One region of the Paraburkholderia youngii genome, then DNA from elsewhere that is predicted to be linked to it. Evidence: predicted binding sites of a transcription regulator. Region 1 holds the regulator's gene; the other holds the start of a gene.
The links. Region 1 encodes LexA, which represses DNA repair genes until DNA is damaged. Its sites were predicted from a motif close to ACTGTATNNNNATACAGT; they were not measured.
Positions count from the first base shown of each region.

Region 2: G5S42_RS02760 (ATP-dependent helicase) is a predicted target of LexA. The motif match lies at 4,048-4,065, and genes of this name have one in related genera.

Region 1 is NZ_JAALDK010000001.1:4,772,547-4,779,692, reverse strand. Features, by position in the region: gene G5S42_RS21895 (LysR family transcriptional regulator) at 1-607, shown strand, start outside; gene G5S42_RS21890 (hypothetical protein) at 889-1,311, shown strand; gene nodJ (nodulation factor ABC transporter permease subunit NodJ) at 1,359-2,186, opposite strand; gene nodI (nodulation factor ABC transporter ATP-binding protein NodI) at 2,206-3,120, opposite strand; gene G5S42_RS21875 (universal stress protein) at 3,461-3,928, shown strand; gene G5S42_RS21870 (DUF2939 domain-containing protein) at 4,000-4,617, opposite strand; gene G5S42_RS21865 (hypothetical protein) at 4,737-5,081, opposite strand; gene lexA (transcriptional repressor LexA) at 5,180-5,830, opposite strand; gene G5S42_RS21855 (sulfate ABC transporter substrate-binding protein) at 6,142-7,146, shown strand, end outside.
Region 2 is NZ_JAALDK010000001.1:579,374-586,519, forward strand. Features, by position in the region: gene panS (ketopantoate/pantoate/pantothenate transporter PanS) at 1-491, opposite strand, end outside; gene G5S42_RS02740 (MATE family efflux transporter) at 829-2,244, opposite strand; gene G5S42_RS02745 (RNA-binding S4 domain-containing protein) at 2,540-2,758, opposite strand; gene G5S42_RS02750 (hypothetical protein) at 3,116-3,634, shown strand; gene G5S42_RS02755 (hypothetical protein) at 3,726-3,989, shown strand; gene G5S42_RS02760 (ATP-dependent helicase) at 4,111-6,249, shown strand; gene G5S42_RS02765 (DUF4088 family protein) at 6,280-7,047, opposite strand.

The sequences.
Region 1 (7,146 bases):
CACGTTGACCGTGATGTCGCCGGCCGACGCGACCCGGCATGTGCGCGACGGTGACGTCGACATCGCGTTGTCGTTCAGCCTCGCGCCGGAGAAGGGCGTCAAGGTCGAGCACACCGAGCGCGCGCCGGTGTTCGTGCTGGTGCGTGTCGATCATCCGCTCGCGGCGCGCGCGAAGCTGTCGCTCGCCGAGGTGAGCCGTTATCCGCTGGTGTTGTCGGAGACCGGCACCACGCTTCGCCAGTTGATCGACATCACCTGCGCGCTCGAAGGCATCCTGCTCGAGCCGGACCTTATCTGCAACAACAGCGGCGCGAGTTATCGCTATGCGCAGAAGTCCGGCGCGATCATGTTCACGGGGCTGCTGTCGGTGCGCGACCGCTATGCGGCCGACGGCTTCGTCGTGATTCCGCTGACCGACCCGCAGATGCGCCAGCGCAGTATCCAGGTGCAGACGATGGCGGGGCGCGAGTTGCCGCCGTCGGTGCGGGCGTTTCGCGACCATCTGATCGCACGGATCGCGGATCCGAAGCCGGCCGGGGCTCAGGCCTCGAAGGCGGACCGAGGGCGCGGCAAGCGCACGCCGCGTCGCCCGCGAGCCGATGCATGAAATGCGACACATGCCACGCACTAAGCGGCAAATGTTCTCCCGGAATCCAAATCACGACCTAAACTGTGGTGGACGGCAAGGACGGCCCTGAGAAAACGACCCTGATGGTGCGCGCCACGATCAGGGGAAACGGCAGAACAATGGCAGTCGAAGCGCGGACCGGCCGCGCAACCCGCGATGCTGCGATGCACACAAGCGGCAATAGATGCACCCAAAAAGAAACGCGGCGCGTCGTCCCGATGGCGCGTTGCCCACAACAGAGCGATAGGACCAACACATCCATGGCGCAACAGAAAACCAATCCGAAACTCGAGCAGGCGCTCACGCGCGGTGATCTCGCGATCCGCCAGGCAAATTCGGCGAGAGCGACCGCGCTGTTGCGTGCGCTCGCCAAGATGATCGTCGATGCGTCGGCGACCATCGGTGTGGAAGCCTTCACATTGATTCACGACGGCGACAAGATTTACGATCCCGCCGATGGTCTGTGGCCGCAGGCGCTGCTGATCTCGCTCGACGGTCCGGTCGAGGATGCCGATCCCGACGAATTGCGTACGGTGCGGCTGATCGCGGACGATCCGGCCACCGTGTTCCGGGTCGAATGGCAGCGCGCCGATGGCAAGATCGGGCGTCACGAGGGCGGCCCGTTCGCGACGGTCGCGTTCATCTCCGACGTCGACATTCCGTGGACCGACGACGAGGACTGAGCGCGCAACGATAGCAAACGCTCATAGCGACCACCGGCGCGTTCGGCTTACTTCATCATGCGGCGCCGAAACAGGATCGCCGACACGATAAAGCCGCCGACTGCATAAGCGGCCAGTACGCTCACATGCAGCGCCGAGTGCTCCATCGGCCGGCCGAGCATCGCCGGGCGCATCAGATCGACCGCATTGGCGAGCGGCAGCGCGGCGGTCACCGCTTGAGCGGGGCCGGGCAGCTGCGAGATCGGAAAGAACACGCCGGAGAGCAGCAGCATCGGCGTGAGCACGAGCGTCTGATAGAACATGAAAAAGTCGTACGACGGCGCGAGCGCCGTCACGATCATCGCGAGGCTCGCGAACGCGAGACCGGCCAGCACGATGACCGGCAGCGCGGGCAGCATCGACGGAAAACTCGCATAGCCGAGCGCGCCCGCCACCAGCATGATCGCCACTCCCGACAACACCGATTTGCTGGCTGCCCACACTACCTCGCCGAGCACGATATCGCCGAGCGTGAGCGGCGTATGCATGATCGCCTCCCACGTTCGCTGCACGTGCATGCGCGAAAAGCCCGAATACATCGACTCGAAGCTCGCCGACATCATCACGCTCGACGCCACCGTGCCCGCCGCGAGGAACGAGATATACGACACGCCGTCGACGTGCCCGACCATCAGCCCGAGCCCCAAGCCGAGACCGAACAGATAGATCATCGGATCGGCGAGGTTGCCGAACATCGACGCAATCGCGAGCTTCTTCCACATCAGATAGTTGCGGCGCCATACCGCGATCCAGTTCGTGGCATTGGCGGGGAAGGCGCCGAACGGCTCTTGTGCCGATGGCGTGCCGTCGTGGGTTTCGTAGGTGCGTGCGTCCATCAAGTGTCTCGCTGCGGGTTCAGTCCTGCATTTCGCGGCCGGTGAGCCGCAGAAACACATCTTCGAGATTCGCCGGCCGATGCAGATAGCGCAAATCCGCGCGCTGCTTCAGGCGCATATGCACGGGCTGCGCGTCGTTCACGTAACAGAACAGGGTCTCGCCGCTGATCTCGGTGCGCTCAGCGAGCGGTGCGAGTTCGTCGCGCAATGCAAACGGATCGGGACCATAGATCTCGATCACGTCGCAGCCGATCTCGGACTCGATCAGCTCGCGCGGCGCGCCTTCTGCGATCTTGCGTCCTTCCTCGATCACGCACAGTCGATGACAGAGCCGTTCGGCTTCTTCCATGAAGTGCGTGGTCAGCAGGATGGTCTTGCCGCGCGCGAGCAGCGATCTCAGTCGCTCCCAGATCAGATGGCGCGCTTGCGGGTCGAGACCGGTGGTCGGTTCGTCCATGATCAGCACGTCGGGATCGTTGATCAGCGCGCGCGCCAGCGTGAGGCGCCGCTTCATGCCGCCCGATAGTTCGCTCACGCGTGCGTCCGCCTTGTTCTCGAGGCGGGCGAATTCGAGCAGACCCGGCACCGCCGCGCGACACTGCGCGGCGCTCAGACCGAAGTAGCGGCCGAACACGAGCAGATTTTCACGCACGGTGAAATCGGGATCGAGGTTGTCGAACTGCGGCACCACGCCCACGCGCGAGCGCGCGAGGCGCGCGCGGCCAGGGATCGGTTCGCCGCACAGGCGGATCGCGCCGGCGTCGGGCGCCGCGATGCCGAGCAGCATGCGCAGCGTCGTGGTCTTGCCGGCGCCGTTGGGGCCAAGCAGCCCGAAGCATTCGCCGGTGTTCACATGAAACGACAATCCGTCGACGACTGTTTTTTCGCCATAGTTTTTCCTGACCTGATGGAATTCGATGGGGGCTGCGGGCATGACTCGAGCGAGGCTCCGGAAGAAGACATAACGTACGCGCAAGACACACAACATACCTGCGACGCACGCATTGCGCACAGGCCGCTTATTCTAGGGTATCGGCCACTGACGCGAGCGGGTGTCCGGGAACGCGTAATGCATGGGGATGCGATGCGTTCGCATACGAACTTTTGCGGTGCCGCAAACGTGTGCGAACACTGCTCCAGGTGGCCCAACGCTTGTGCAGACGGCTTCAGCACGCACCGACTATGCACTTAGCGTTTTCCATCCCTTGCAAGCCGAATTGCGGCGCACCATGATTGATTCAGACCGCGCTTTCCGCGCGAATGGGAGAAGACAGATGGCGAGCTACCAGAAAATCCTGTTGTGCTACGACGGCTCGCGCGAAGGCCGCAAAGCCCTGCGTTGCGGCGCCGATCTGGCGTTGGACCTGAAGGCGGAAACGCATCTGCTGTCGGTAGTAGACATGCGTTCCAGCATCGCGCAAAGCGCGGGCTTATTGACCGATGTGGCCTGCGGAAGCTTCGAAAAAACGGCCCGCGAAATTCTGCAGGAGGGCGTGAACTGGCTGACCGAGCGAGGCGTGAACGCGCAGGGGCATTTCGCATTCGGTCATCCGATCGACGAGATCGCCAATCTTGCCAACGAGTTGCACGTCGACCTCGTGGTGGTGGGACATCGCTGCCGGACCGGTTTGTCGAGGTGGTGGATGGGGGCGGGCAACACGCCGCTGCTCGACCGCGTGTCGTGCAGCATTCTGGTGGCGTGCTCGTCCGCGCAGGAGCAGCAGCAGGCGGCCGCGGCGTAATACGAACAAACCTGACACGCGGCTGGCTCCAATGGCCAGCCCGCGCATCTCTTCAGTTCACGGCTTGAACCTCACTCGTTCAGATTGATCGCCGCGAGCTTCCACGTGACCAGCCCTTCGCGACGGAAGATAGCCGAATAGTTCGCGTTGCCTTCGCCGCGCCGGTACGTGACCACAAACTCGTTGAGACTCCGATAGCCGGCCGTGCTTTGGCGCCCGGGCGGCGGCGCGCTTGCGTGCGTGGTGGTGTCGCCCGCGGCCGATGCGGCCGGCGCTTCTCCGCCCGCGGCTGGCGGTGCTGACGGTTGCTCGCCCGGTGTGCCGCGCGGCGGCATGCCGTTCAGCAGTGCCGCGACGCCGTCGGGTGTCGCATAGGCATCGACGAGCGGGCCGATCAGTGTCACGCCGATCACCGCGCCGATCGTGGCCATCTTGTTCCCGGCATCCGCTTCGAGCCGGTGCGTCAGCATGGCGCCCACCTGCTGCTTCAGGCTATCGCGCAGCGCGGGGAAGTCGACGTACTGATTGACGGTTTGCACGTCACGCGCGTCTGCCGCGCGTTTGAGATTGTTCACCGCGAGATACGGTGACGCGTAAATAAAGCCTAGCGCGGCAATCACGATCACCACGATCAGCGTGATCAGCAGCGGCCGGGTGGCGCTGCCCTGTGTGCGTTTCGGAATTGTCATCGAATGGGACTCCACGTCAGTGATGATCTAACGTCGACCACGGCGAGGTCGAAACGATCCCATTCCACGCGAATCTCTGAACATCCGAAGTGCTTATTGCATGCGTGCTCAGAATTCGCTCAGGCTTCGAACACCGCGCCGTGCACGTTGGCTTCGTCGGCTATGCAACGATCGATCATACGGCATACGGCGTCGACGGTGCCGACCATGATCAGTCGCGACGGTCCATGATAGACCCGCACCGGAGCGCGGCGCGCGGGCTCCGCGATATTCAGCGCCGAATTCAGCGATACGCGCGCAAACGCCGGCAACGACGACGGCAGACCGGAAGCTTCGGCAGGCACGTCGAACAGCGGCGGCGTGCGCGCCGCGGGCGCGTCGATCGGCGCGCAAGGCGTGAGCTTGCGCAGATGGCGCAGACGGCCGAACTGGCGAAAAGGCAGCAGGCGGGCAAGGCGTTCCATGAGTCTCTCCAGACGATGCGGCTTGAATGCGCGGCGTAATGCGGGCGTTAATGCGGCTTGGTTCGGACAAACCGGCGCGAGCGTTCCGGCAACAAAGATCAGAACTCGCTGGGGCGAATCAGCCCGACCGCGATTCCTTCGAGCGCGAAATCCGCGCTGCCGGTTTCCACGAAGATGTTGTCGTAGTCGGGGTTTTCGGCGATCAGTTCGATGCCGTTCGGCCGGCGCTTCAGACGCTTGACCGTCACGTCGTCGCCAAGCCGCGCAATGATGATCTGGCCGTCTTTCGCTTCGCTGCGCTTTTGCACCGCGAGCAGGTCGCCGTCGAGAATGCCGGCGTCGCGCATCGACAGGCCGCGCACCTTCAGCAGGTAATCGGGCTTGCTCGAGAACAGCGCCGGGTCGCACGCGTAGTGCTGCGAGATATGTTCCTGCGCGAGGATCGGGCTACCCGCCGCGACCCGGCCGATCAGCGGCAATGACAACTGCATCAGGCCCGCATGCGGCAGCGTGAACTGGTGCGGCGCATCCTCCTGCCCGGACAGCAGGCGGATGCCGCGCGACGCGCCGGCCGCGAGTTCGATCACGCCCTTGCGCGCCAGCGCGCGCAGATGCTCTTCCGCGGAATTGGCCGAGCTGAAACCGAGTTCGGCGGCAATTTCCGCGCGAGTGGGCGGAAAGCCGGTGCGTTCGATCGCGCGGCGGATCAGATCGAAAACCTGCTGCTGTCGTGCGGTGAGTTTGGTCATGGCCACTGTATGTATGAACAGGTGACTGTATTTTTATACAGTATTCGGCGCATTTCAAGCTTTACTTTAAGTTCGACGCAAGGGGCGCGCTGGGGCGTCGTTTATCGGCGACATGGCGACGATTTCGGCGTCTGAACAGCCGGTGCGTCTGCCGTTACCACTTTTGGGCATTAAAAAATGAAGAAACATTATTTTTAATGATGAAAGCCCTTCGATAGACTGGCTTCCGGTTAGCGCTCATGTGCACGTGACCGCGACGCAAAACAACACCAGACGCTTATCAGCGGACCATCACGCGGAGAGAAACTGAAATGAACCATCGGCATACGGGGCTCGCGGCTCGAACCAGAAAACTGATCACGGCGCTTGCCGTCGGCGCGGTGGGTACGCTCGGCATGTTGGGCGCAAGCGGCGTCGCGCACGCCGACACCACGCTGCTGAACGTGTCCTACGATCCGACGCGCGAGCTGTATCAGGACATCAATCAGGCATTCGGCAAAGAATGGAAGGCCAAGACCGGCGAAGCCGTCACCTTCAAGCAGTCGCACGGCGGCTCGGGCGCGCAGGCTCGCTCGGTGCTCGACGGTCTGCAGGCCGACGTCGTGACGCTCGCGCTCGCATATGACATCGACGCCATCGCGAACAAGGGGCTCGTCGACAAGAACTGGCAGAAGCGTCTGCCGGACAACGCCTCGCCGTACACGTCGACGATCGTGTTTCTGGTGCGCAAGGGCAACCCGAAGCACATCAAGGATTGGGACGATCTGGTGAAGCCGGGCGTGTCGATCGTGACGCCGAATCCGAAGACCTCCGGCGGCGCGCGCTGGAACTACCTGGCCGCGTGGGCGTACGCCGAGCATCAGCCGGGCGGCAACGACCAGAAGGCCAAGGAGTTCGTCGGCAAGCTGTACAAGAACGCCGGCGTGCTCGATTCGGGCGCGCGCGGCGCGACCACCAGCTTCGTGCAGCGCGGTATCGGCGATGTGCTGATCGCGTGGGAAAACGAGGCGTTTCTGTCGGTGAAGGAGTTCGGTCCGGACAAGTTCGAGATCGTGGTGCCGACGGTGAGCATCCTGGCCGAGCCGCCGGTCGCGGTGGTCGACAAGGTCGTCGACAAACACGGCACGCGCAAGCTGGCCGACGCGTATCTGAACTTTCTGTATAGCGAGGAAGGGCAGGAGATCGCCGCGCGCAATTTCTATCGTCCGCGTTCGAACAAGGTGCCGGCCGACCTGACCGCGAAGTTTCCGAAGCTGAAGCTGTACACGATCGACGATTCGTTCGGCGGCTGGACCAACGCGCAGAAGACCCATTTC
Region 2 (7,146 bases), 4.2 Mb from region 1:
ACGATCTGCAGGATGCTCATCAGCATGCCGTGCACATCGACGGCGATCGACGCGTCGACGTAAAGGCGCGTGAGCAGCGGCGTCGCGAATACGCCGACGAGCGTCGACAGCGCGCTGATCGTCACCGACAACGCGACGTCGCCGCGCGCGAGATAAATCATCACATTCGACGCGGTGCCGCTCGCGACGCTGCCGACCAGCACCATGCCGGCGGTCAGGTCGGGCGGCATGCGCAGCGCCTTCGCGATGACCCATGCGGCGAGCGGCATCACGAGGTAGTGCAGCACGATGCCGGCGATCACGGGCGCGGGGCGCGTGAACACGCGCAGGAAATCGCCGGCCGACAGCGTGACGCCCATCGCCAGCATGATGATCGTGAGGAGCGTGGTGACGTGCGGCGCGACGCCGGAAAACGAGGCCGGCGAGAAGTACGCGGCGACCGAGACGAGCACGGCCCAGAGCGGGAACAGGCGGGTGACGCGGGCAAGCATGGCGGGTGGTCCTTGGTTATGTTGTATCGCGAGAAAGCGGGGGCCGCGGCGCGGCCGGATGTCGGCTGGCGTTGCGGCGTTCGTCGCGCCGAAGCGGGTGAAGCGGCTACGGCAAGCGCCGTGGCGAAAGCGCGGCAAACACAGGCGGCCAATCGAAGCCGCACGCGTCGCGGGCAATGGTGGGTGCTCCGGCGGCGCCAGTCCGGCTTTTGCCTTGGTGAGGCGCGCCGTCGTGCGGTTCCTGGCGCGTGAGCGCGGGTTAGCGCTCGCGTGCAGCGGCGGGCATTTTACCTTTTACAGTGAGTGCTTCAGGAGTGAGCCTTGCGCGCTGCGCCGCTCAGACCGAGTGCGCGGGCGGCGTGATTGACGCCACTGTCGGCGGTTGCCGGCCGCTCAGCTTGTGAAAACGCAGTGTCATCAGCAGCGCGACGCTCGCGAGGCCTGCCGCCAGCCCCCACCACAAGCCGCGCGCGCCGAGGCCGGCGTGAAACGCGAGCAGATAGCCGGTCGGAAAGCCGATCACCCAGTAGCCGAACGCGGCGGCGATCATCGGGATGCGGGTGTCTTTCAGGCCGCGCAGACAGCCGGAGCCTACCGCCTGCATCCCGTCGACGATCTGGAAGATCGCCGCCACGCCGAGCAGCGAACTGGCGAGCGCGATGGTCGGCGCGTTGGCCGGATCGTCGAGATGCAGATACAGGCCGACGATCCAATGCGGCGCGGTGATCAGCACGAGACCCGACATGGACATGAAGCCGACGCCGAGCGCGAGCGCGACGAAGCCCGCGTGGCGCGCGGCGAGCGGCTGACCGGCGCCGGCCCAGTAGCCGACTCGCACATTGGCCGCCTGGCCGATCGACAGCGGCACCATGAACGCGACCGACGCGACGTTCAGCGCGATCTGATGCGCGGCCAGTTGCGATTCGCCGAGCAGGCCGACCATCAGGCCGGTGGCAAGGAACAGGGTCGACTCGACGCCGTAGGTGATCGCGACCGGCCAGCCGATGCCGAACAATTCGCCCATCAAAGGCAGCTTCGGCCGCGTCGCGACGACGAAATGCCGGAAGCGCGGCCGCAGATGCAGCAGCGCCATCAGCACGAGCGCGGTCAGCCACACGGTGATCGTGGTCGCGGCCGCCGAGCCGAGAAAGCCGAGCCGCGGCAGCCCATACGCGCCGTGAATCAGCCCGTAGTTCAGAAAGCCGTTCACGCCGACGCTCACGATCGACACCCACAGCAGCCGCCGCGCCGCGCCGATCGCCGGCAGGAACGAGCGCATCAGGCCGACGCCGATCAGGCTCGCGGGTGCACCCCAGCGCAGCACCGCGGCGTAGTGGCCGACGTTGTGCGCGAGCAGGCTCGGCTCGCCGAACGCGAGCAGGATGTGCGACGCGAACGACAACAGAATGAACGCCGGCACCGCCAGCAGCACCGACAGCAAGAAACCGGTCCAGTAGATATGCGGCACGCGGCCGTCGTTCTGCGCGCCGCGCGCGTGCGCGACGCTGACGCTGACCGAGGTCAGCACGCCCTGCAGCAGCGTGACGACCGCGAAAAAGAGGTTCGCGCCGAGGCCGCCGGCGGCGAGCGCGTCGGGGCCGAGCGAGCCGAGCAGGATCGTGTCGGTCACGCTCATCGCCATCTGCGACAGTTGCGCGATCGCGAGCGGCGCGGCGAGCCGCGCGGTGTCGGCCGCGTGGCGGGATAGGGTCGGCGGCCGGCTGGCCGCGTGGGCGAAGCTGGGTTGAGTCATCGAATGCCTGGCGGCGAAAGTTGGCCACTGCGGCGGCGACCGCAGTGGCGACAGGGAGAGGCGGGCGCAAGCGGCGCCGCATTGCATCGCGCCGCGCTCCGACGGGCGATGGAGCGGCGGGGCAGCGGGCGGAGAAATTCCGCGGCGCGGCGGCGAGCCGGTCAGCCGACTCCTCGCCCGTGGCGCGGTCCGTCGTTTACCTGTCGAAACCGACAGCTTATTGCCTCGCCCGGGCGATGTCGATGGACAACGCACAGTTCCGGTGCGCGGCGTCCTGCGAATTTCCGGAGTGGCGTCAGCCTTCGTGGACCGCGATCCGCGTGTCGCCGAGCAACACGACCTGGCCCGCGCGGATCTTGCAGGTCTTGCGGGTCTCGACCCGGCCATCGACCATCACGGCGCCGTCCGCGACCATCATCTTCGCGGAACCGCCGCTATCCGCGAGGCCCGTGATCTTCAGCAGATTGTGGAGTTCGACGTACTCGCCGGTCAGCGTGAAATTGAGATTGGGCATGGCGTTTGCACCTTGGGCACGGGTCGCGTTGGGGGTTCGCATCATAAAGCAAGTGCACGGCGGCGCGTCGGCTCGAGGCCGTCTCGCCTTTTCGAATGCATCCAGCGAGCCATTGCGCAAGCAAATGAAAGTAGATGTTATTCAGTTGTCGGAAAGTGAAACGTTCCGTAACGCTGGTCGCACCAGACGGATTTCACTCCTAAAGTCCACCTCAGCAGCAAAGCCCGCTGGTATTCCGGGATCGCTCCCCGGCCACCCATCCAGCGACGCATAGACCGGGCGGGGCGCGTGGGCCATTCCGTCATCACGACGCCAGAGAGTCCGCCCGTGTCACAACTAAGTCTAGAGAGGATAGCCATGACCCAGATTCGTACGCTCCTGATCGGTACCGCCCTCACCGTTTTTGCCGCGACGTCCGCCGTCGCGCAGACCGCGCAGCCGGCAACAGGCATCGGCGGTCAGGCGCAGATCCAGAGCCAAGGGGCCGCCGAGATGGCGCCGCCGTCCGCGGCTGGCGCCCAAGGCATGCAGGCCCCGCCGTCGGCGCAAGGCATGCAGCAAGTCCCGGGCGCGCCCGCCGCGCAAGGCGTCGCCGCGCCGCCGCCGGGCCGTCTGACGGCTTCGGGCTCGACCGACCCGTTCGTACAGAAGCGCGACGCCGACGCGAAGGCGAACGCCGAGTATCGCGCGGCGAAGAAGTCCTCGAAAGCGGAACTGAAGGCTGAGCAGAAGGCCGCGAAGGACCAGTACAAGGAGCAGGTGCGCGGCGCGAAGCTGAACCAGAAGGCGGACAAACAGAGCGCCAACAACGAAATGAAGATGGAGATGGAAGGGCAGGCTGCCGCGCAGACCGACGGCGCGGACGTCAAGCATTAAGCCCTGCTGGATGCCGCGGCGCGTGGGTCGGCGAGGCTCGCGCGCCGCGGGCGTCTGTCACTTTGCAAGCTGTGCCTAAGGGAGAATCCAGATGAACATCGACCGTTCCAGCCGAAACCGCATTTACGCCGCGCTGATCGCGGCTTGCCTGTCATCGGCCGTGCTCGCGCAGACCGCGGACCCGGCTTCGGCGCCCGCCACCCACGCGGACAAGAAGGCCGCGAAAGAGCAGGCGAAGGCCGACAAGAAAGCCGCGGTCGCTCAGGCGAAAGCGAACAAGACCAAAACCGACGCGCAGGCCGATGCCGACAAGGCCGCCGCTGAGGCCAACGTGAAGGACGCGAAGAAGCAGTAGTAGCGCGCAGTGTAGACCGCCAGGCAGGCGCCCAAAAAAGGGGCGCTTGTCGCATTGGGTTGTATGGATATACAGTATGCGTCGCATCCTGAAAATCCATCCAATCCGCAAAAACCGCTCAGTGTCCACCGTCGCCGAATCCGCTCCGTCGTTCGATACCGCCGCCTGGCTCGCCAAGCTCAACGACGCTCAACGCGAAGCCGTCGAATACGGGACCGACACGCCTGACGCGCTGCCCGGCGCGCTGCTCGTGATCGCGGGCGCGGGCTCCGGCAAGACCAACACGCTCGCGCATCGCGTCGCTAATCTGGTGGTGAAGGGCGCCGATCCGCAGCGCATCCTGCTGTTGACCTTCTCGCGGCGCGCGGCGCTCGAAATGACCCGCCGCGTGACACGCATCACCGGCGCCGCGGCCACCACCGTCGGTGCACGCGCCGCGCTCGCGCAAGGGCTGACGTGGGCGGGCACGTTTCACAGCGTCGGCGCGCGGCTGTTGCGCGAATACGCGGATCTGATCGGCCTCGCGCCCGCGTTCACGATCAACGACCGCGAAGACTCCGCCGACCTGATGAACCTCGTGCGTCACGAGCTCGGACTGTCCGCGAAGGAGCGGCGCTTTCCGGCGAAGGGCACCTGCTTCGCGATCTACTCGCGCGTCGTCAACACCGGTGCATCGCTCGGGCAGGTATTGGACAGCGCGTTTCCGTGGTGTCGCGAGTGGGAGGACGATCTGCGCAGAATGTTCGCCGCGTACGTCGACGCCAAGCAGAAGCAGAGCGTGCTCGACTACGACGATCTGCTGCTCTACTGGTCGCACATGGCCGCCGAGCCCAGCATCGCGGCCGATCTGTCGGCGCGCTTCGACCATGTGCTGGTCGACGAATACCAGGACACCAACCGCCTGCAGGCGTCGATCCTGCTCGCGCTGAAGCCGGACGGCCGCGGCCTGACCGTGGTCGGCGACGACGCGCAGTCGATCTATTCGTTTCGCGGCGCGACCGTGCGCAATATCCTCGATTTCCCCACGCAGTTCGAGCCGCCCGCGAAGCAGGTCACGCTCGAGCGCAACTATCGCTCCACCGAGCCGATTCTCGCCGCGTCGAACGCGGTGATCGAACTCGCGAGCGAGCGCTACACGAAGAATCTGTGGACCGACAAGGCGTCGGCGCAGCGCCCGCGCCTCGTCACAGTCGCCGACGACGCCGCGCAAGCTCGCTACGTCGTCGAGCAGGTGCTCGAAGCGCGCGAGCAGGGCGTCAAGCTGAAGTCGCAGGCGGTGCTGTTCCGCGCCGCGCATCACAGCGCCGCGCTCGAGATCGAGCTCACGCGCCGCAACATCCCGTTCGTCAAATTCGGCGGGCTCAAATTTCTCGACTCGGTGCATGTCAAGGACGTGCTCGCGGTGCTGCGCTGGGCCGAGAATCCGCGCGACCGTGTCGCCGGCTTTCGCGTCGTGCAACTGCTGCCGGGCGTCGGTCCGGCCACCGCGGCGAAGGTGCTCGACGACATCGTCGCGCGCGCGGACGGCGGCGATCCGGTCGCGACCGCGGGCGGTGTGCTCGCCGCGTTTGCGGCGCCCGCAAGGGCGCAGGCAGACTGGCATCCGTTCGTCAAGCTGATGTCGAGCGTGTATGGCCGGCAAACGCCGTGGCCCGCCGAGTTCGAGATGGTGCGGCGCTGGTACGAACCGCATCTGGAGCGCAATCACGAGGACGCCGCGATCCGTCACGCGGACCTGCTGCAGATGGAAAGCATTGCGGGTACCTATCCGTCGCGAGAGCGCTTCCTGACCGAGTTGACGCTCGATCCGCCCGACGCCACCAGCGACGAATCCGGCGTGCCGCTGATCGACGAGGATTACCTGATCCTGTCGACGATCCATTCGGCGAAGGGCCAGGAGTGGCGCAACGTGTTCGTGCTGAATGGCGTCGACGGCTGCATTCCGTCCGATCTGGGCACCGGCAGCGACGAGGAAATCGACGAGGAGCGGCGCCTGCTCTACGTGGCGATGACGCGCGCGAAGGAAGACCTGCATATCGTCGTGCCGCAGCGCTTTTACGTGCACAACCAGACCCATCTGGGCGACCGCCATGTGTGGGCGTCTCGCACGCGCTTCATCGCCACGCCGATGCTGCCGCTGTTCGACGCGTACGCATGGCCGCGCGTGCCGGCGGCTAGCGCGCCGAGCGCGGCCGGGCTCGCCGCGGCCGCGCAGGCCAGGATCGAGATCGCGGCGAAGCTCAGGAAGATGTGGGACTGAGCGGCTGGCGCCGCTCGGGTCAGTCGAAGCTCAACGCGGCTGCCGCTGCTGTTGCTGCGCGACCGGAGGCGGCGGCACGAAGAAATTGCGCAGCCATGCCGCGAGCCGCGAGAACACGTCGTACGGCTCCTCGACGAAAATCTCCGGCTTCAAAAGCCGCAGATACTCCATGATCTGCTGCGCTTCCTGCTTCTGGAACGTGCCGTGCGAAATGCCGAGCCGCAACAGCCCACGCAGTTCGCCGAGCTTCTCGCGCGCGGTGCTGCCGACGCTCGTCTCGCACGCGATCTTCGCCTCGTAGACGCGCTGGCGCAGCGATTCGACCAGCCGCCATGCCGGCGTCTGCATCACTTCCTCGAGCGCCTGGATGTCCTGCACCGTGCTCTTGATCTGCGAGGCGAGCGGATCGACCAGCGTCGCGTCGCCTTCCGCTTCCTTGACGATCGCGGCAGCCCAGTCGCGGCATTGCTTGGTGAGCTCCTCGGGCGTCCATTCCGAGCGCGCCGCGAAACCGAAGCCGAACTCGCTCGCCTGGCGCATCAGGATCGACACGACGTCGGGAAACTCCTTGTCGAGCGTGCGTTTGGCCCACGCGTACTGGCCGCCTTGTAGCATCCGCTGCACCGCGTGCTCGGTGAGCGGCACCATGTTGTCGAGCAGCTTCGCGCGCAAGAAATCTTCGAACGACGGCGTCGCGAACTGCGGATCGAGCTTCAGCGAGACCCGCAAAAAGGCCTCGAAGTCTTTGCGCAGCGAAGCGACGGTCTCGTCCTTCAGTTTCAGGGTGATTTGACCCATGTGTTATCCCGTTTAATGCGGCCGCGCGCGGCGCGCCGTCGCACGATCGCCCGGTCACTCCCGGACCGAGGCGACGCGACGCCGGCTGCCGACGCGCTC